4 regions of the Variovorax sp. CCNWLW186 genome follow, and region 2 is predicted to be linked to each of the others. Evidence: predicted binding sites of a transcription regulator. Region 2 holds the regulator's gene; each other region holds the start of a gene.
What was found. The regulator LexA, encoded in region 2, represses DNA repair genes until DNA is damaged. The targets are predictions, from matches to a motif close to ACTGTATNNNNATACAGT.

Region 1 (5,096 bases), on a different contig from region 2:
GTCGCAAGCGCCGCCCCCAGGCTCGATTTGCCGCAGCCTGAAACTCCCATCACCACTATCCATGTCCCGTTCATGCGTACCTTTGCAGCCAAGGCCGGACGGCCGATGCCGCCGGTGGGTTGAATCTACCGCTTATTTTGAAGCGGATTTGATGCGATGCCCGGCTGCAGGCCGCACGGGACCAGCCCTCAGAAAAGACGGCCCTGCCCCGCCGCACCCGGCGGCCGAAAGGCGCCCAGGTCGAGCGGAATGCGTTCGCGGTTGAAGCCGATGCGGTTTGCCGCCTTCTCGAAGCGCTGGCGGATCAGGTCGGCCCAGAGGCCGGTGCCCTTCATGCGCGTGGCAAAGTCGGCGTCGTAGTCCTTGCCGCCGCGCATTTCGTGGATGCGCGCCATGATGCGGTCCGCCCGCTGCGGGTAGTGCAGCGCCAGCCATTCCTTGAAGAGCGGCGCCACCTCCCACGGCAGCCGTATCACCGTGTAGAAGGCGCTGCGCGCACCGGCCTCCCAGGCTGCCTCGAGCACCTGCTCCATGTCTTCGTTGACGAACGGAATCTGCGGCGCCACGCTCACCCCCACCGGCACGCCCGCCTCGGCCAGGGTGCGAATGGTGCGCAGCCGCCGATGCGGCGCGGCGGCACGCGGCTCGAGCTTGCGGGCCAGCTCGCCGTCGAGCGTGGTGACGGTCACGTATACCGCGGCCAGGTGCTGGGCGGCCATGGGCGCGATCAGATCGAGGTCGCGCTCCACCGCGCTCGACTTGGTGACCAGCGCAAAGGGGTGCCGTGTTTCTTGCAGCAGTTCGATGATCGAACGGGTGAGCCGCAGTTCGCGCTCGATGGGCTGATAGCAATCGGTGGCGGTGCCGATGGCGACATGGCTCGGCTTGTAGCTTTTTCGGCCGAGTTCAGCACGCAGCACCTCGACGATGTTTCGCTTGGCAATGAGCTTGGTTTCGAAGTCGAGCCCCGGCGAGAGGTTGAGGTAACTGTGGGTGGGCCGTGCAAAGCAATAGATGCAGCCGTGCTCGCAGCCGCGATACGGGTTGAGCGAACGATCGAACGACACGTCGGGCGATTCGTTTTCGTTGAGCACCGACTTCACGTCTTCGAAGCGCACCTCGGTCGCCAGCGGAGGCAGGTCTTCCGCTTCGGCTGCGCCTTCTTCGAGCGTGCCCCAGCCGTCGTCGAACGCGTTGCGCTCATCGCGCGAAAAGCGGTGCGCCAGGTGCGTGGCCGCGCCGCGGCCCTTGATGGCGTGAATGGGGATGCGGGCAGCGGGCATGGCGGTTCCTTCCTTCAACTGAAGATACTGTTTATTAATACAGTATTCCAAACCAGCAGCACGCGCAAATTAATTTTCATTTCTCTATTGACAGAAATTTCTAAAATCATAGACTTCTAGGCATGGAACTCACCGACATCCAACGCAAGTTCGTCCTCCACTGGGGCGAAATGGGCTCCATGTGGGGTGTCAACCGCACGGTTTCGCAAATTCATGCGCTGCTGTTTGCGCACGGCAAGCCGATGCATGCCGAAGAGCTCTCCGACACCTTGGGCGTGGCCCGCTCCAACGTGAGCAACAGCCTGAAGGAACTCCAGGCCTGGAACCTGGTGCGGGTAACGCACATCCTCGGCGACCGCCGCGACTACTTCGAAACCAGCGTCGACGTGTGGGAGCTGTTTCGCACCGTGGTGCGCGAGCGCAAGGAACGCGAGTTCGATCCCACCATCCGCGTGCTGCGCGAGATCGTCTCGAGCCCCGACTTCCAGAAGGAGCCTGCCGATGCGCAAGACCGCATCCGCTCCACCATGGACCTGATGAGCAAGCTCGCCACGTGGGCCGACGAAATGCTGCGGCTCTCGCCCGGCACGCTCGACAAGGTGCTGACGCTGGGCGCCAGCGTGCAGAAGTTCGTTCGCGGCGATGCAGCTCCGGCGGCGCCCACGGCACCGAAGAAAAACGACGATGACCCGGATGCCCATCACGCCAGCCTGCCGATGATCTGAGCTTCTCTTTTTTTGCCCAATCATTTCTGTTTTGACAGAAATAACGAAACAAAACCATGCACCGTGCTGTCACCTACCCCCTCACCGTCTACTGCGACGCCACCTGCGCCCTCTGCACGGCCGAGATGGACGGCATGAAGGCGCGCGATGCCGCGGAGCGCCTGCAGCTGGTCGATTGCTCGCCGCCGGGCTTCAGCGAAGGTCCCGCGCCGCGCAAGGCGCTGATGACGGCGATTCACGCGGTAGACGCCGCCGGACAGGTGTTCGCGGGCGTCCCCGCCATTCGGGCCTGCCGCGATGCCGTCGGGCTGCCGAGCGGCAGCTTCCTGCTCGACCTGCCGCTCGTCGCGCCGCTGGCCGACCGCGCCTATGCGGTGCTTGCGCGCAACCGCTACCGGTTGCCGCGCTGGCTGGTCACCCTGCTGGCCGGGAAGGCCGCCCGCTCGTCGGCCACATGTGCCGGCGGCAACTGCCGAATCTGAAAAGAAAAAAGGAGCTTTTTGTGCCCAATGTTTTCCAGCCCGATTTCCGCGCGGCGCAGACGCCTGAAGCTCCGCTGTCCAACCCGGCCATCACACGCGCGGACACGCAGGACTACTTCACCGAGGTGGCCGACGACTACCGCGCATGGAGCCCCAGCTACAACATGCACTTCGGCTTCTGGCGGCTCGGGCTCAATCCGCTGCGGCGCGAAGGCATGCTCGTGGAGATGAACCGGGCTGTCGGCCGTGCACTGAAGCTCGACGAGCCCGATGCTCCCGATTCGAAGCAGGAAGCCGCACAACCCCGCCGCTGCGTGATCGACCTGGGCTGCGGCGCCGGTGCCACCGCGCGCACGCTGGTGAGCGAAGACCCGTCGCTGTATGCCGTCACCGTCACGAACGTGGCGGTGCAGAACAGCATCGCCGCCCGGCTCGACGCCCGGGCCGGCGTGGCCGATCGCATGGCGCACATCGAGGCCGACTACACGCGCACCGGCCTGCCGGCGGCGCAAGCCGACGGCGCATGGGCGGTGGAGAGCGCCTGTTACGCCAGCGGCACGGCCAAGGCCGATTTCGTGCGCGAGGCGGCCCGCCTGCTGAAGCCCGGCGCTCGGCTGACGGTGGTCGATGGCTTTCTGCTGCGGCGCCAGCCCGGCCGAATAGCCGGCTGGCTGCACCGCCTGTGGGCTGACAGCTGGGCCGTGCCCACGCTGGCCGTGCAGGAAGACTTTGTGGCCGCACTGCGCGACAACGGGTTCGAAGACATCGAGGTGCAGTCGCTGCGCTGGCGCGTCGCGCCCAGCGCGCTGCACATTCCGGCGCTGGCCACGCGCTTTGCGCTGGCCGAGCTCTGGAAGGCGCGCGGCAAGCTCAGCCCCTGGCGCCGCAAGCACATCGTCGCGAGCTACTGCGCCCTGGTGCTGGGCGTTTTCTGGCGCGACTTCGACTACTGCATGGTGACCGCCAGGCGCAGCGGCTGACAACAAGCGCCACCGAAACAACAAGCCAGCAAACACAACGAGGAGAAGAAACCTTCATGAGCACCGAACCCGAAGAAGCCACACCGCGCGAGTTGCCGCCCACCACGACCAGCGCCGCAGAAATGCAGGAGCCGCCAATACGCCGCATGCCCTTCGCATGGTTCTGGCCACTGCTGGTGGGCGCCGCGGCCGCCTTCGTGCTGCGCATCGCCTTCAGCGGATTGCCGGGCCAGCGCTTCTCGGCCATGCTGGGCTCCTTCATTTACCTTGCGCCCGCGGTGTGCGGTGCCGTCACGGTCTACATGGCCGAGCGAATCGAGCGGCGCGGCTGGGGCTACTACATCTGGGCGCCCTGGGTTGCCACCGCGCTGTTCGTGGTCGGCACGCTGCTGGTCTACATCGAGGGAATGATCTGCGCCATCGTGATCGTGCCGATGTTCGCCTTCATGGGCAGCCTTGGCGGGCTGGCCATGGGGCTGGTGTGCCGCGTTACCAACTGGCCCAAGCCCGCGCTCTATAGCTTTGCGGTGCTGCCGCTGCTGCTCGGCGCCATCGAGCCGCAGTTGCCCAACCCGGAGCTGATCTCGAAAACGTCGCGCACGGTCTTCATCGCCGCGCCCGCCGAACGCGTGTGGCATGAGCTCAACGATGTGCGCGACATTCGCCCCACCGAAGTGGGCGATGCGTGGGCGTACCGCATCGGCGTGCCCATGCCCGTGGCGGCTGTCACCGAGCAAACGCCCGAAGGCCGCGTGCGCAAAGTGCAATGGCAGAAGAACGTGCACTTCGACGAGGTCGTTACCGACTGGCAGCCGCTGAAGCGCGTGGAATGGCGCTATCGCTTCTCGCCCGACTCTTTTCCGGCTGGTGCGCTGGACGACCACGTACTCATCGGCGGCCACTATTTCGACCTGCGCGACTCGGCCTACACGCTCACGCCGCGCGACGGCGGTACGGAGCTTCGCATCGACGTTTCATGGCGCGTGAGCACGCGCTTCAACTGGTATGCCGACCGCGTGGCACACTTTCTCCTCGGCGATTTTTCCGAGCACATCCTGCGCTTCTACAAGGTGCGCAGCGAAGCAGTCGCGGCGGCCGCATGAACGACAGCCGGCCCGTCTTCCAGCAAGTGCTCGGCCCCGCCTGGGAGCGGCTGGGCGACGTGATCCGCCGCCACTACACCATGGCGCCGTTTTCGAATGCCCACGTGTGCGTGCGCGGCACCATGGACGAAGTGCACCACGCACCCTGGGCACGGTTGCTCATGCCCTTCGGCCGCCTGTTCGGGGCACTCGTTCCCTACACCGGCACCGGCGTGCCGATCGAAGTGCACTACCGCTGCCGGCCGGACGACGCCCTCTTGTATTGGGACCGTGTCTTCCGCTTCGAAGGCCGCGCGCCGTTCCACTTTCGTTCGCACATGGCCCATGTGGCAGAGCGCAGCAGCGAGGTCATCGAATACGTGCGCTTCGGCATCGGCATGCGCCTGGCCGTGAGCGCGGAAGAAGGCGCGCTGGTGTTTCGCGACAAAGGCTACATCTGGCGCCTTGGCAAGTTGCGCTTGCCGCTGCCGCTGGGCCTGCTGCTGGGCACGGCCTACGTCGAGGAGCGGCCCGATCCGGCCGA
Region 2 (5,096 bases):
GGCCGCAATGGCCGTGACCGAAAGCGACGAGGTGTTGGTCACGAGCGTGGCCGTAGGTGCAACAACCGATTCGAGCTCACGGAACAGCGAGCGCTTGACCTCGATGTCTTCGACCACCGCTTCGATCACGAGGTCGCATGCGGCCAGGGCTGCCACGGAATCGACCGCCTTGACGCGGGCGATCTGCGCATCGCGCGCCGTGGCATCGATCTTGCCCTTTTCGTGCAGCTTGTTCCATTGCGCGGCGAGGGCTTCGCGCCCGCGCTCCGCGGCGCCTGCAAAACTGTCGAGCAGCAGCACTTCGCTGCCCGCTTGCGCGGCGATCTGGGCGATGCCTCGGCCCATGGCGCCGGCGCCGACGACGCCGATCCGGGTGTAGTTCACTGTCATTGGAAGAAGATTTTCGCTGGTTGAGGTGTATCCGGGCCTGATTGCAGGCGGGGGCGCGGAGCTTGCACAGCTTTCGATTTTGCAGCCACCGGGCGCGGCGGCTTCCCGGGTTTTACGCGGGGCTGCGCTGTCAGGCTGTGCGGCGGCTGCGATCGATGGCCACGCTCAGGCCGATGGCCAGCAGCAGCAGCGCGAGGCCGACCCAGTTCATCCATGCCACCGCATCATTGGCGAGCAGCCATCCGCCCAGCCCGGCGCCCACGGCCTGGCCGATGTAGATGCCCGAGCTGTTGAGGGCCACCGAGCCCGGGGCAAGAGCAGGCGCCAGGCCCACCAGGCGCGCCTGCTGCGCCGAGTTGGTGGCAAAGCACCCCAGGCCCCACGGCACGAGAACGGCGGCCAGCCAGGGAAGCGTGCCGGCCCACGGCCAGAGAAAGAGACTGAGTGCGATGAGCGAACTCGTCAGCAGCACCATGCGGCCCGCACCCACCCGGTCGATGAAGCGGCTCACCAGCATGTTGCCCAGCAGCCCGAAAACGCCGAACAGGGCCCACATCAGGCTCAGCGTGGTGGGGTCGGCACCGAAGTCCTGCTTGAGGATGGGGCCGAAATAGCTGAACAGGACGAACTGCCCGGCGCCCTGCAGCGCCGTGACCGAAACGATGCCCATCAGCACCGGGCTGCGTAGCACGCGTGACCACGCGGCTGCCGTGAGCGCCGCGGGGCGGATGCCGCGCGGAAGCGTCAGCCAGATCGACACCGCGCTCACGATGCTGAGCACTGCGACCGCCGTGAAAGCCATGCGCCAGCCCAGGTGGCCGCCAATCAGCGCGCCGAGCGGCAGGCCCAGCACCGAGGCCATCGACCAGCCGAGGAAGACGAAGGTCACGGCCCGCCCGCGCTGTTCCGGCGGCACCAGCATGCCCGCGCAGGCCGCGGCCTGCGGCGTGAAGATGGCCGGAGCTACTACGGTGAGCATGCGCACCGGCAGCAGGGCGCCAAAGCTCGGCATCAACGCCGCAACGATGTGCCCGGCGGCATACCAGACAAGGGTGAGGGCCAGCAGCTGGCGCCGGTCCCAGCCCGCGACCACGGCCGCCAGCAACGGTGCGCCAAGGCACATCACCACCGCGGCAACCGTGATCAGCTGGCCCGCGGTAGCCACGGTAACCGCCAGCGACGTGCTGATTTCATTGAGTGTGCCGGGCACCACCATCACGCCCGTGCCGATCACGAAATTGCCGGCCAGCAGCGCCCAGAGCGCGCCCCGGGGCGCAGGCCGGTTCACTGAAGGACCTTCGCCTTCGGCTGCGGTACTCGCCTTGGGGCGGCCCGGCGGCTCATGAAATCACCGGCGAACCTGCAGCGCGCCCGGATTCACGATGTTGGTGGGGTTGCCCTTGATGAAGCTCACCACGTTGTCGAAAGCCTGCCCGAAATAGCTCTCGTAGCTGTCTTGCTCTACGTAGCCGATATGCGGTGTGCAGATGCAATTCTCGAGGCGCAGGAGCGCGTGCCCCTGCAGCGGCGGCTCGCTCTCGAACACGTCGACCGCCGCCAGCCCCGGACGGCCGCGGTTGAGCGCCGCCAGCAGGGCATCGGGTTCGACCAGTTCCGCGCGCGATGTGTTGACGAAGAGCGCCGTCGGCTTCATGCGCGAAAGGTCTTCGAGCGTGACCAGGCCCATGGTTTCTTCGTTCAGCCGCAGGTGCACCGACAGCACATCGGCCGCGGCAAAGAACTCGTGCCGGTTCTGCGCCACCTGGAAGCCGTCGGACCTGGCCTTGGCGCAGCTTGCCTCGCGGCCCCAGATGACGACCTGCATGCCGAAGGCCTGCCCGTAGCGCGCCACCAACTGGCCGATGCGGCCGTAGCCCCAGATGCAGAGCGTTTTGCCCTTGAGCACCGAGCCCAGGCCGAAATTGGGTGGCATCGAGGCCGACTTGAGCCCCGATTGCTGCCACGCGCCGTGCTTGAGGTTGCTGATGTACTGCGGCAAGCGCCGCATGGCCGCCATGATCAGCGCCCAGGTGAGTTCGGCGGGCGCCTGGGGAGAGCCGGTGCCCTCGGCCACAGCCACACCCCGTTCGGTACACGCTGTGACGTCGATATGGTTGCCCACGCGCCCCGTCTGCGAAATGAGCTTGAGCTTGGGCAGCTTTTCGATCAGCTGGCGCGAGATATGGGTGCGCTCGCGGATCAGCACGATCACGTCGGCGTCCTTCAGGCGGATTGACAGTTGACCAATGCCCTTGACCGTGTTGGTGTAGACCTTGGCCGCGTACGCGTCCAGCTTGGTGGCGCAGCGCAGCTTGCGCACGGCGTCCTGGTAATCGTCGAGGATCACAATGTTCATGGCGTGCCATTGTGCCTCGCAGCATTGGCATGACGCGCGTGTGAACGTTTGGATACCCGCCCCGGGCAATGGTCACCGGGGGGGGGCATGGCCTCAATGCAGGCGTGTGGAGGCGGGCGCGGTGCTCACGGCTTCCATGGCCTCGAGTGCCGCCAGGCGGTCGAGTTCGGCGCAAACGTCGGCCATGCGACCGGAAATCACCATGCGGTTGGTACTGCGCTTTTCGCCTTGCAGGCCGTCCACCACGCGAATGACGCGCAGGGGCCGTGCGGGTGCGGGGGACGCATCAGCCGAGGCGGCTGGACCATGGGTCCGGGCCGTGCATGACGGCCGGACCGCGACGTAGCGCAAGCCTGCGGAAGCACTGCTGCTGTCGTGGCGGCGCGGGCGACGGGCCGGCAGCAGCCGGCTTGCGAGCGATTGCAGCGGCATCCACAAATCAACGATGGCGAGGAGGGCGATTCCCATGTGAACTCCAAAAAAGTCTGAGGTTGAACACAGGCAGGATTTCTTTGATCGGGCGCAACAGGGTGATGGCGACTTAGCGCCATACGCCCGCCACCTGTTGCGACCGGATGGGTGCTGCTTTCGGCAGGCCGCAGGGCCTACATCAGCATGGTGTTGCGAATGAGGCCGACCGCCAGGCCTTCGATTTCGAACGGCTCGCCGGGCTGGACCACGATGGTCGGGTAGTCGGGGTTTTCGGCGTGCAGCTCGATGACCTGCTTGTTGCGCTTGAGGCGCTTGACCGTGACTTCGTCGCCGAGACGGGCCACCACGATCTGGCCGTTGCGGGCTTCCTTGGTGGCTTGCACCGCCAGCAGGTCGCCGTCCATGATGCCGGCGTCCCGCATGGACATGCCGCGCACCTTCAGCAGGTAGTCGGGCTGGCGCTGGAACAACGTGTTCTCGACGTAGTAGGTCTGGTCGACGTGTTCTTGCGCGAGGATGGGCGAACCCGCCGCCACACGGCCGATGAGAGGCAGTGCCAGCTGCGCCATGCCGGGCAGCGAAAGCGAGAACTGGTTGTTGCGCGACTCGTTGAGCGAACGCAGCGCATCGCCCTTGAGCCGGATGCCGCGGGAGGTGCCGCTGACGAGTTCGATCACGCCCTTGCGGGCCAGCGCCTGCAGGTGCTCTTCGGCCGCGTTGGCCGACTTGAAGCCCAGCTCATTGGCGATTTCTGCCCGCGTGGGCGGAGCGCCGGTGCGTGCGATGGCGCTCTGGATCAAGTCCAGGATTTGCTGCTGGCGGGCGGTAAGCTTCACGGCGAACTGCATATGTTGTTCCTTGCGGCACTGGCTAGATATCCAGTACCTGTATTTTTAACCAGTTTTTAAAAGTTGGCAAGCCATGGTTAATTCGCTCTCGCCGAGCCTGCGGCGCATTGTGGTTCTGGGAACGGGCGGCACCATTGCGGGCCGTGCCGCCAGCGGTGGCGACAACATCGGCTACACCGCCGGGCAAGTGGGCGTGGCAGACCTGCTCGGCGGCATCGAGGCGCCCGAAGGCCTGGCGCTTGCGGCCGAGCAGGTGGCGCAACTCGACAGCAAGGACATGGAACCCGACGTCTGGCTGCAGCTCGCCCGGCGTTGCGCTTTCTGGCTGGCCGAGGCCGATGTGGCCGGCGTGGTGATCACGCACGGTACCGACACGCTCGAGGAAACCGCCTTCTTTCTTCAGGCCGTGCTTGCGCCCGGCAAGCCCGTGGTGCTGACCTGCGCCATGCGCCCGGCCAGTTCGCTATCGCCCGATGGCCCGCAGAACGTGCGCGACGCCATCGCGGTGGCAGCAACGCCGGCCGCCCGAGGTGTGACGGTGGTCTGCGCAGGCGCAATCCACAGTGCCTTCGATGTGCAGAAGGTGCACACCTATCGGCAGGATGCGTTTGCTTCGGGCGATGCCGGTCCGGTGGGCTATGTGGAGGAGGGGGCGGTACGGCGGGTGCGGGACTGGCCTGAGTCGCCGGCGCGCTCGAAGCTTATCGAAGCCGGCGAAGGCGCGGCGATGCAATGGCCGAGGGTCGAAATCCTCACCAGCCACGCCGGTGCGACCGGCGCCATCGTCGACTTGCTGCTTCAGGAGCGGGCGATGGGCGTCGTCGCCGAGCCGGTGCGCGGGCTGGTGCTGGCCGCAACTGGCAACGGCACGGTGCACCATGCGCTGGAGGCTGCCGCGCTTCGCGCGCAGGATGCGGGCGTCCCCGTGCTGCGCGCCACACGTTGCGCGAGCGGGCGCATTCTTCCGAGGCCTGATGACAAGCTGCGTGATGCTGGCGCCCTGACGCCGGTCAAGGCACGGATCGCGTTGATGCTGGAACTGATCGGAACAGCCGCCTGAGGGGCCGCGG
Region 3 (5,096 bases), on a different contig from region 2:
AGGTAACCGACCAGGTCGGCCGCCGACTGGGCGCGGCTGATGACTTCGGGGTCGAATTGGCGTTCGGAGGCGCCGAGCCCTGCGAGCCACTCCCAGCGGAGCGAGCCGCGGAATTCCTCGAACATGGCATCGGCGCTGATGACGGTCGGCTTCATGCGTGCGGGAGATGGCGCTCAGCGCCTAGTGTTGGAGCAGGCCAGAATAACCCGGAACCGGCGCTGCGGGGCCGCTGCTGCGGCCTCTGAAGGGTGCGGGAAGCACCTCTACGCGACTTGCGTGGACTGCCAGCCGGCAATGAGCCCGTGCAGCGCGGCGGCGTCGGTGCTCGACTTGATCTGTTCGCGCAGGCCGGCGTCGCTCAGCAGCTCGGCAATTTCGGAGAGGATTTCAAGGTGCTTCTGGGTGGCCGCTTCGGGCACCAGCAGAAAGATGAGGAGGCCGACGGGTTGCTCGTCCGGCGCGTCGAACCCGATCGGGTTTGCCAGCTGAAAGACGGCGGCCATGGGAGCCTTGAGGCCCTTGATCCGGCCATGCGGAATGGCAACCCCGTGGCCGAGCCCGGTGGAGCCCAGGCGCTCGCGCGCAAACAGGCTGTCGGTGATCAGGGCACGGCCCAGGCCGTGAAGGCTCTCGAACAACAAGCCTGCTTCTTCGAAAGCACGCTTCTTGCTCGTAGCGTCAACGCTCACGAGGACTTGAGCGGGCGGCAGGATGGACGCGAGGCGATTCATGGTGGGTGCGGGGCGGGGGCGATTATGCACCTGCTTGGTAAAAACCCCCAGTCCGGTTACTTACTTTTTATCTACATGTTGCCCAGGAGCCCGTGGATCAAGGGCCGAAAAGACGTAATAAAACGCAAAAGCCGCCCGAAGGCGGCTTGCGCAGGCCGGCCAGAGGCCGGAACCCTGCCTTTACATCACGCGCTTGGGCGCCGCGTGATGGTGGTCTTGCAGGCGGTCCTTGTGGCGAACCACTTGCCGGTCGAGCTTGTCGACCAGCTCATCGACCGCGGCGTAGAGATCAGCGTGGCTCGATTCCGCGAACATGTCATTGCCCTTGACGTGAATGTTGCATTCCGCCTTTTGCCGGCGTTCCTTTTCCTTCTGCTTTTCCACCGTAAGGATCACCTTGACATCGACCACCTGGTCGAAATGCCGGGTGATCCGGTCCAGCTTGCTCGTGACGTAAGTGCGCAAGGCAGGTGTGACGTCGAGGTGATGACCGCTGATCGTCAAATTCATGAAAGACCTCCTGGAATTGACGGTTGGGGAAATGACCAGCACTCCGGAATGAAGCGTGGCCGGCGACATACAGATGAAATGGGTGCGGGGGAGAGAAAGAGAAGAAAGAGGAGAAGGTCGATTCACTATGCCCAAGCTGTCACGGTATTGCAATACCTGAGTTGCCCAGGGGGTCGCGCTGCGTCCCCGCCCGGTTACAGGCGGGCCGGGCCTTGTTTCAGTTCCAGGCGGCGCGCATGCGGTTGCGCAGATCGATGACCGCGGCGGGCGGCGGCACGGCGGGTGGCCGCTCCGGCGGGGGCGGCCAGGTCTGCTGCTCGAAGCCCGCAAGATCGCGCTCGGAGATGAAGCGCGTGCGGTTGGCATAGAGGTGCCGGTCGCCGCGCACTGCCTGCTGCGTGACGTAAAACCGCTGCGGCACCAGCAAATGCAGGTGGTCGCGCGCGCGGGTCATCGCCACGTAGAGCAGGCGCCGTTCCTCTTCGAGCTCGTGCGCGCTCTGCGCCACGTCGGCCGGCAGGCAGCCGTCGACCACGTTGAGCACATGCACCGAGTTCCACTCCTGCCCCTTGGCCGAATGGATGGTCGAGAGGATCAGGTAGTCCTCGTCGAGCAGCGGCGGCCCGGGCCTGTCACTCGTGGCTTCGGGTGGATCGAGCGTGAGCTCGGTCAGGAAGCGTTCGCGCGAGCCGTAGCCCGCCGCAAGCCGCGCGAGCTGTTCGATGTCGCCGCGCCGCACGCCCGAGGGGTCGTCATACAGCCGCTCCAGGTGCGGCAAGTACCAGCGAACCGCCAAGTCGACATCGGCGGGCCAGGGCAGCGAGGGCGCTCGCAGCGCGGCATAGGCCTCGGCGAACACCGCCCATTCGGCGCGCGCCGCGGCGGGCGGCACGAAGTCGCGCACGGCCGCGGCCGGATCGGCCGCCTGGTCCATGGCTTCGAGCAGTCGGGCACCCGTGGCGGGCCCGATGCCCGGAATGAGCTGCGTCACGCGAAAACCCGCCATGCGCCCGCGCGGGTTTTCTGCGAAGCGCAGCACCGCGAGCAGGTCTTTGACATGCGAGGCCTCGAGGAACTTGAGGCCGCCGTATTTCACGAACGGAATGTTGCGGCGCGCCAATTCGAGCTCCAGCGGCGCGCTGTGCGTGGAGGTGCGAAAAAGCACCGCTTGCGACTTGAGCGCAAGGCCGCCTTCGCGGTGCTCCAGCACCTTGTCGGCCACCCACACCGCCTGCTGCGCCTCGTCCGGCACCAGCACCAGTTGCGGCCGGCCCGCGGAAGGCTTGTCGGTCCAGAGCGTCTTGGCATGCCGCTCGGCGGCTTGGGCAATGACCCGGTTCGAGACGTCGAGGATCGGCTGCGTCGAGCGGTAGTTGCGCTCCAGCGTGACGACGCGCGCAGCCTGCGAAAACTGTGAGGGAAAGTCGAGAATGTTACGGACCGTTGCGCCTCTGAAAGAGTAGATCGACTGCGCATCGTCGCCCACCACCGTCACGCCTCGACCATCGGGCTTGAGCGCGAGAAGGATCGAGGCCTGGAGCAGGTTGGTGTCCTGGTATTCATCGACCAATACATGGTCGAAGCGCGCGCCGATCAGGTCGGCCAGCGCGGGCTCGGCCACCATGCCGGCCCAGTAGAGCAGCAGATCGTCGTAGTCGAGCACGTTCTGCTGCTGCTTGGCTTCCACGTAGGCGCCAAAGAGGCGCTTGAGTTCCGCCTCCCACTCGGCGCACCACGGAAAGGCTTCGGACAGCACCTGGGCCAGCGGCGCGCGCGTGTTGACGCAGCGCGAGTAGATCGAAAGGCACGTGCCCTTGCGCGGAAAGCGGTTCACGCTCGTCGACAGGCCGAGCTCGTGGCGCACCAAGCCCATCAGGTCTTCGGCGTCGCCTCGGTCGTGAATGGTGAAGTTGTCGTTCAAGCCGATGTGCGCGGCGTATTCGCGCAGCAGGCGCGCGCCGATGCCGTGGAAAGTGCCGGCCCACGGCAGCGCCGGCGGCTTTTCGGACTTGAGCCCCAGCACGCGCGCCAGCACCTGGCCCGCGCGGCGCTCCATTTCCTGCGCGGCGCGGCGCGAGAAGGTCAGGAGCAGCAGGCGCTGCGGATCGACGCCGCCGGCAATCAGGTGCGCCACGCGGTGCGCCAGCGTGCTGGTCTTGCCGGAGCCCGCCCCGGCAATCACCAGCAGCGGACGCTCGTCGCGGCCGACCAGGGTGCCGACGCCGTGCTCGACCGCGGCGCGCTGCTCGTCGTTGAGCGCGCCGAGCGCGGCGGCCAGGCGGTCGGCCTGCGTGGCACCGGCAGCGGAAAAAACGGGGAGCGCAGCAGTCTGCATGGCCGTGACTTTACTGTATGTCCATCCAGATCGGCGAGGCTGCCGTCATATGGCCGATGACATAATCGCGCCTCGCTGCAACTGGAGACCGCACCATGGAAACCGCCCCGTCTCGGCAGCTTTCAACTCCCCTCTGACGCCTGCTTGCCGGGCCTGGGATTTGAAAGCGCCCCTCCCTCGCCCCATCGCCTCAGTCATTTCACGGGAGTGAGCCATGCTCAATATATTTACGCTCGCCAACGGTCGCCTCGTCCAGGAAGAGATCGAATCGCTGGAGGAGCTTTCCAAGTTCCAGCCGATCTGGGTCGACCTCGAATCGCCCACGCTCGAGGAAAAGCGCTGGATCAAGCAGTACTACGGCCTCTCGATTCCCGAAGACGCGATGGACGAGGACATCGAGGAATCGGCGCGCTTCTATGAAGAAGACAACGGCGAACTGCACATCCGCTCCGACTTTCTCATCGACGACGACGAAGACCCGCGCTCGGTGCGCGTTGCGTTCATCCTGAACCAGCACAACACCGAGCTTCGCAGCCGCGGCGTGCTGTTCTCGATTCACGACGAAGACGTGCCGGTGTTCCGCCTGCTGCGCATGCGTGCGCGCCGCGCGCCGGGGCTGATCGAAGACGCGAAGGAAGTGCTGCTCAAGCTGTTCGACGCCGACGCCGAATACTCGGCCGACACGCTCGAGAACATCTACGACGAGCTCGAGATCGCCGGGAAGAAGGTGCTCGAAGGCAACGTGAGCGACGAACTGGCCGGCGAGGTGCTGGGTGCCATCGCACGGCAGGAAGACTTGAACGGCCGCATCCGCCGCAACGTGATGGACACGCGCCGCGCGGTGAGCTTCATGATGCGCAGCCGCATGCTCAATGCCGAGCAGTTCGAAGAGGCGCGGCAGATCCTGCGCGACATCGAATCGCTGGACAACCACACGGCCTTCCTGTTCGACAAGATCAACTTCCTGATGGATGCGACCGTCGGTTTCATCAACATCAACCAGAACAAGACCATCAAGATCTTCTCGGTGGCCAGCGTGGCGCTGCTGCCGCCCACGCTGATCGCGAGCATCTACGGCATGAACTTCAAGTTCATGCCCGAGCTCGACTGGTCGCTGGGCTATCCGTATGCGCTGGCGCTGATGGCGGCGAGCGCGCTGGTGCCCATGTGGTACTTCCGCCGGCGCGGCTGGCTCAAGTAGCAGCGGGCGTTTCGCCGGACGACGAAAAAGGCAGCGCGGCCAGCCACGCACCGACCAGCGCAAGGCTGTAGCGGCTCGCCACTTCGACAACGAAGCGCGCGAAGTCGCCATGCGCCGCATCGTCGGCGCGGTCCGAGATGGTGCGCATGGCCGCGAACGGCACGCCGTAGTCGCGGCACACCTGCGCCATCGCGGCACCTTCCATTTCCACCGCCAGCGCATCGGGCAGGTCACGCCGGAGCGCTTCGCTTTCGGCGCTGGTCGAAACGAATCGGTCGCCGCTCACCAGCAGGCCGCGGTGCACCTTGGGCGCTTCAAT
Region 4 (5,096 bases), on a different contig from region 2:
ATCGAGCTGCAGGTTGTCGAGCAGGTCGAAGCGCCTTGCGTTGCCGCCGTTGATGTCGCGGCCACCCGCGGCGGGCGCCTCGATCACGGTGCCGAAAGGCGCAAAGGCTTGTGGCGTGAGCGGCGCGACCCGCAAGGCGGTTCCGCCGGAAGCTTGTTCGTTCATGCGGCCATTGCAGCAGAAAGCGTGCCGCGCGCCAACGCAAGATCGGCCAGCCAATGGCCGAAGGCTTCGCCGCGCTCCGTATCCGGCAGGCGCAGCAACGCGGAAGGATGCAGGGTGACGAACACGGGCCGGCCATCGCCGCGCTCGTGCAGCCACGCACCGCGCTCGGCCTGCACCGCCACCGGCCGCCCCAGCAGCGTGCGCGCAGCCGTCGCACCCAGCGCCACCAGCCCCTGCGGGCGCACCAGCGAAATCTCGCTGTCGAGCCAGTGCGCGCAGGCTTCGGCCTCGCGCTGGCCCGCGGTCTTGTGGATGCGGCGCTTGCCGCGCAGCTCGTACTTGAAGTGCTTGACGGCGTTGGCCAGGTACACGGTGTCGCGCGCCCAGCCCAGCTGCGCCATTGCGCGATCGAGCAGCTGGCCCGCGGGCCCGACGAAGGGGCGGCCGGCCAGGTCTTCCTGGTCGCCGGGTTGTTCGCCGACCAGCATGTGCGTGGCGCCGAGCGGGCCTTCGCCGCACACGGCCTGCGTGGCGAGCGCGCCGATGGGGCAATCGCGGCAAGCGTGCGCCGCCGCGCGCAGCTCGCCCAAGTCAGCCGGCGCCACGCCCGCCGCCGGCCGCAGGTGCAGCGCGACGGGCGCGCGGATGCGGCGCGGCGCGGTAGGGGGCGCCTCGATCATCGACTGGCTGCGCGCCGTGGCCGCTTCGGCCAGCGGCTGGATGAGCGCGGCCTCGGGCAGGTTGTGCCAGTAGCGGCGCGGCATTTCGCGCCGCATCATCGCGAGCTTGAGCCGCGCCGGGTTGAAGATGTGTTCGTAGTAGGTGAGCCAGAGTTGCTCGCCGGCATCGGGCGGCGGCTTCTCGCGGCGGTCGGCGCCGCCCTGGAAGGCAAGCGCCTGGCCGTTCCATTCGACACAGCGCTCGGGCGTGAGGATGGCCCAGCGCATCTGCGCGAAGCGCCGCGCAAAGAACGGCGCGTTGGCCTCGACGATGCGGTGCTCGGGCTCGAACCACGCCACGTGGCGCTCCAGGCCGTCGTCGCCCAGCACGCGGGTGAAGCGCACGAAGGCGCGCATCTTGTGGATGTCGCGGTGCACGGCCTTGGCCATCTGCCGGGCCTGCATCAGGTCGGCGTCGAGCGGATCGTGCCGCAACGCGGGCTCGTGCGAAAGGCGCCACAGCAGCCGGTACAGCAAAGCAAGGCGCTGCGGGTCGCGGTGCAGGATGACGTCGCCGCACAATTCGACGAACCATGCGGGCACGGGCTGCCGTTCTGCGGCGGTAGCAAGCGCCGCCGGCGGCGCGGCTTCGCTCCCAGCGCCGAACAGATCTGCGGCATCGCCAGCGGCCTGCGACGCGTTCCATTCGACGCGGCCCGGCGGCACGCCCGCGGCGAGCAACTGCCGCGCGTGGCGGCGAAAGGCGTCGAGATCGACCGGGTCGTCGAGCCGCACGTGCATGCAAATGACTCAGCTCAGAACAGCGAGGCTTGCGCCGCGCGCTGCGGCTCCGGCGAAGGCATGGGCGCCCCGCGCGACGGCCGGTGTCCGTCCGCGACGACAAACGGCAGCACCTTGCGCGCCGGCACGTGCAACCGCCGCAGGTCGTCCGCACGCACCCGGCGCACGCGCCGCGCCTGCAGCAGCCGCTCGACGGCTTTCACGCCGAGCCCCGGCACGCGCAGCAGCATTTCGCGCGGCGCATGGTTCAGGTCGACCGGAAAGCGGTCGGCATGCGCGAGCGCCCAGGCCAGCTTGGGATCGACGTCGAGCCGCAGCAGGCCATTGGACTCGGCCACGATTTCCTGGTGCCCGAAGCCGTAGAAGCGCATGAGCCAGTCGGCCTGGTAGAGCCGGTGCTCGCGCATCAGCGGCGGCGCCACCAGCGGCAGCGCGCGGGCGGCGTCGGGTATGGGGCTGAACGCTGAGTAGTACACGCGCTTGAGCTTGTAGGCGCCGTAGAGGGTGGCGCTCGAGGCGAGGATCTGCCGGTCGTCGGTGGCATCGGCGCCCACGATCATCTGCGTGCTCTGGCCGGCGGGTGCAAAGGGCGGCGGCTTTGCGGCGGCGGGCGCCGCGCCGGGCAGCGCGCGAATCGGCACCACGCGGCGCGCCTCTTCGCGCGTGTCGTCGATGCGCAGGCGCAGCCGCGCCATCGATCGGCGGATGGCGCTTTCGTCCTTCTCGGGGGCGAGCGCCTGCAGGCCCTCGGTGGTCGGCATCTCGACGTTGATGCTCAGGCGGTCCGCATAGCGGCCGGCGCGCGCAATGAGCTCGTCGCTCGCATCGGGAATGGTCTTCAGGTGGATGTAGCCGCGAAAGTCGTGGTCTTCGCGCAGCGTGCGCGCCACCTCGACCACCTGCTCCATCGTGTGGTCGGGCGACTTGACGATGCCGCTGGACAGGAACAGGCCCTCGATGCAGTTGCGGCGGTAGAAGTCGAGCGTGAGCTGCACCACCTCGTCGACGCGAAAGCGCGCGCGCGGCACGTTGCTCGATGCGCGGTTGACGCAGTAGAGGCAGTCGTACTGGCAATGGTTGGTAAGCAGCACCTTCAGCAGCGAGATGCAGCGCCCGTCCGGCGCAAAGCTGTGGCAGATGCCGGCCCCCTCGGTCGAGCCGATGCCGCGCCCGCCGATGGAGTCGCGCGGCTGCGAGCCGCTGGACGCGCACGAGGCGTCGTACTTGGCGGCGTCCGCGAGGATGGCGAGTTTGCGCTGGAGGTCCACGGGAAACTGGGCACTTAAAATACTGTATGAATATACAGTTTTGAAGGCCGTGTGTCTTGAAGAACGGGGAAAGCCCCAAGCTTTTCACCCGCTAAAGTCGCGGGCTCTCTTCTTCACCCGTGCGCAGCGATGCGCTTTCCGATGCGCCGCTCACCTGCTCTCTCCGCTTTCTTTGTCCTGCCCCTCGCTGCCCTCGTCCTCGCCGGATGCGCCGCGCGGCCCGCGCCCCGTGTCACCTGGCTGGGCGACGGCGTGTTCAAGTCGCCCAGTCCGCAGGACGCCGAGGCCTACTGCCGCAATTTCGGCGCTCCGATGCGCTATCTCGGCCCCAAGGGCTCGCGCGCGCCGGTCGTCGGCGAAGTCACCTACCGCTGCGACTGATCGGCCGGGTCCGTGGCGGGCGGCCGCACCCGCTCCAGAATGAAGTCGATAAAGGTGCGGATCGCCCGCGTGTGCTGCCGGTTCGGCATGTAGAGCATGAACATCTGCGTGCCGAAAATGCTCAGGCGCCAGTCGTCCAGCGTGGTCACCACCTCGCCCCTGCGCACATCGTCCTGCACCACGTAGTCGGGCACCAGGCCGATGCCGAGCCCCGCGAGGATGGCCTGGCGCAGGAACAAAAAGTTTTCTGAAATCAGCGTTGGCTCCAGGATCACCTCGCGCCGGGTCTCACCCTGGTAGGCCGACACGCGCAGTTCCCGGCCGATGACCGCGGCGGTGACCACCGGCGCGCCCTGCAGCTCGTCCAGCTGCACCGGCAGCGGGTGCTTCTGCGCGTAGTCGCGCGAGGCGCAGGCCACGTAGCGCACCGGCCCCAGCTCCCGCGCCACCAGGTTCTGCGGCGGCTCCGGCACCACGCGGATCGCAATGTCGACCTCGTCGCGCAGCAGGTCTTCGATGCGGTTTTCGAACACCACGTCGAGCACGATGCCGGGGTACTGGCGCTTGAAGTCGATCAGCCAGTCGGCCATGACCAGCTGGCCGTAGCCGCTGGGCACGCTCAGCCGCACGCGGCCCTGCAGGCCCTGGCCCAGCGTGGTGACGGATTCTTTTGCGGCCAGCAGTTCGGTTTGGATGGCGACGCCATGCTGGTAGAGGCGCAGGCCGATCTCGGTGGGCTCGGCGCGCCGCGTGGTGCGCCGCACCAGCTGCGCGCCGACCGAGCGCTCCAGCTGGTTCAGGTGGTAGCTGACGTTGGCACGGCTCATCTTGAGGCGGCGTGCCGCCGCGCTCAAGTTGCCCGCATCGAGGATTTCCACCAGCAAGGTCAGCGATTGGAGGTCCATGCACCGGATTGTGTCAAAAATCTTTTGACAGTCTGTCAACCGTCTATGCAATTGTCAAAGCCGCGCATCGGGCAAAGAATGCCGGGTTCACCCTGGAACCCGCAAGAGACAAGAGAGACAAGCCATGGCCACCACCGACTCCAGCCTTCCCGCGTCTTCTTCCAACCCCGTCAGCTTCGAGCGCGCCCCACATCCGGGCGGCGTGTTCGTGGTGACCATCGACAACCCGCCCGTCAACGCCCTGGGCGTGGATGTGCGCCGCGGCCTGGTGGCCGCCATCGAGGCGGCGGAAGCCGACAGCGCGGCCGCCGCGGTGCTGATCGTCGGCGCGGGCCGCAACTTCATCGCGGGCGCGGACATCCGCGAGTTCGGCAAGACGCCGCAGCCGCCCTCGCTGCCCGAGGTGTGCCTGAAGATCGAGAACTGCAGCAAGCCGGTGATTGCCGCCATCCACGGCGCGGCACTGGGCGGCGGCCTTGAAGTGGCACTGTCGGCGCACTACCGCATTGCCGCGCCTTCGGGCAAGCTGGGCTTGCCAGAAGTGCAGCTCGGCCTCTTGCCCGGTTCGGGCGGCACGCAGCGCGCGCCGCGCCTCATCGGCGTGAAGGCCGCGCTCGAACTGATGCTCAGCGGCCGCCATGCGGGCGCGAAGGAAGCACTGTCGCTCGGGCTGGTCGACCGCCTGGGCACCGACGCCGACGCGCGCGCCGAAGGCCTGGCCTATGCGCAGGAACTCGCCGCTGCCAAGGCACCGGTGCGCCGCACACGCGAGGCCGCCGGCCTGGCCGCTGCAGAAGCAAGCCGCGCCGCGCTCGAAGCGGCGCGCGCCGACACCGCCAAGAAGAGCCGCGGGCTTTTCTCGCCGATGAAGATCATCGAAGCGGTCGAAGCCGCGCTCACGCTGACCTTCGACGAAG

Region 1: V9K97_RS16985 (PA0069 family radical SAM protein) is a predicted target of LexA. The motif match lies at 1,310-1,327, and genes of this name have one in related genera.
Region 3: V9K97_RS08120 (ATP-dependent helicase) is a predicted target of LexA. The motif match lies at 3,589-3,606, and genes of this name have one in related genera.
Region 4: V9K97_RS16505 (putative DNA modification/repair radical SAM protein) is a predicted target of LexA. The motif match lies at 2,915-2,932, and genes of this name have one in related genera.

Annotation. Positions count from the first base shown of each region.
Region 1 covers NZ_JBBCBO010000013.1:97,776-102,871, reverse strand. Annotated here, with positions in the region: gene V9K97_RS16990 (gluconokinase) at 1-50, opposite strand, end outside; gene V9K97_RS16985 (PA0069 family radical SAM protein) at 189-1,283, opposite strand; gene V9K97_RS16980 (GbsR/MarR family transcriptional regulator) at 1,406-2,008, shown strand; gene V9K97_RS16975 (thiol-disulfide oxidoreductase DCC family protein) at 2,065-2,490, shown strand; gene V9K97_RS16970 (SAM-dependent methyltransferase) at 2,511-3,470, shown strand; gene V9K97_RS16965 (SRPBCC domain-containing protein) at 3,527-4,573, shown strand; gene V9K97_RS16960 (DUF4166 domain-containing protein) at 4,570-5,096, shown strand, end outside.
Region 2 covers NZ_JBBCBO010000027.1:5,768-10,863, reverse strand. Annotated here, with positions in the region: gene V9K97_RS23995 (3-hydroxyacyl-CoA dehydrogenase) at 1-390, opposite strand, end outside; gene V9K97_RS23990 (MFS transporter) at 521-1,678, opposite strand; gene V9K97_RS23985 (D-2-hydroxyacid dehydrogenase family protein) at 1,739-2,746, opposite strand; gene V9K97_RS23980 (hypothetical protein) at 2,840-3,214, opposite strand; gene lexA (transcriptional repressor LexA) at 3,352-4,026, opposite strand; gene V9K97_RS23970 (asparaginase) at 4,100-5,086, shown strand.
Region 3 covers NZ_JBBCBO010000005.1:76,082-81,177, reverse strand. Annotated here, with positions in the region: gene hprK (HPr(Ser) kinase/phosphatase) at 1-155, opposite strand, end outside; gene V9K97_RS08130 (PTS sugar transporter subunit IIA) at 264-731, opposite strand; gene hpf (ribosome hibernation-promoting factor, HPF/YfiA family) at 912-1,241, opposite strand; gene V9K97_RS08120 (ATP-dependent helicase) at 1,459-3,576, opposite strand; gene corA (magnesium/cobalt transporter CorA) at 3,791-4,777, shown strand; gene V9K97_RS08110 (5'-methylthioadenosine/adenosylhomocysteine nucleosidase) at 4,770-5,096, opposite strand, start outside.
Region 4 covers NZ_JBBCBO010000012.1:154,778-159,873, forward strand. Annotated here, with positions in the region: gene V9K97_RS16495 (ureidoglycolate lyase) at 1-165, opposite strand, end outside; gene V9K97_RS16500 (UdgX family uracil-DNA binding protein) at 162-1,625, opposite strand; gene V9K97_RS16505 (putative DNA modification/repair radical SAM protein) at 1,640-2,893, opposite strand; gene V9K97_RS16510 (hypothetical protein) at 3,146-3,274, shown strand; gene V9K97_RS16515 (LysR family transcriptional regulator) at 3,259-4,179, opposite strand; gene V9K97_RS16520 (3-hydroxyacyl-CoA dehydrogenase NAD-binding domain-containing protein) at 4,304-5,096, shown strand, end outside.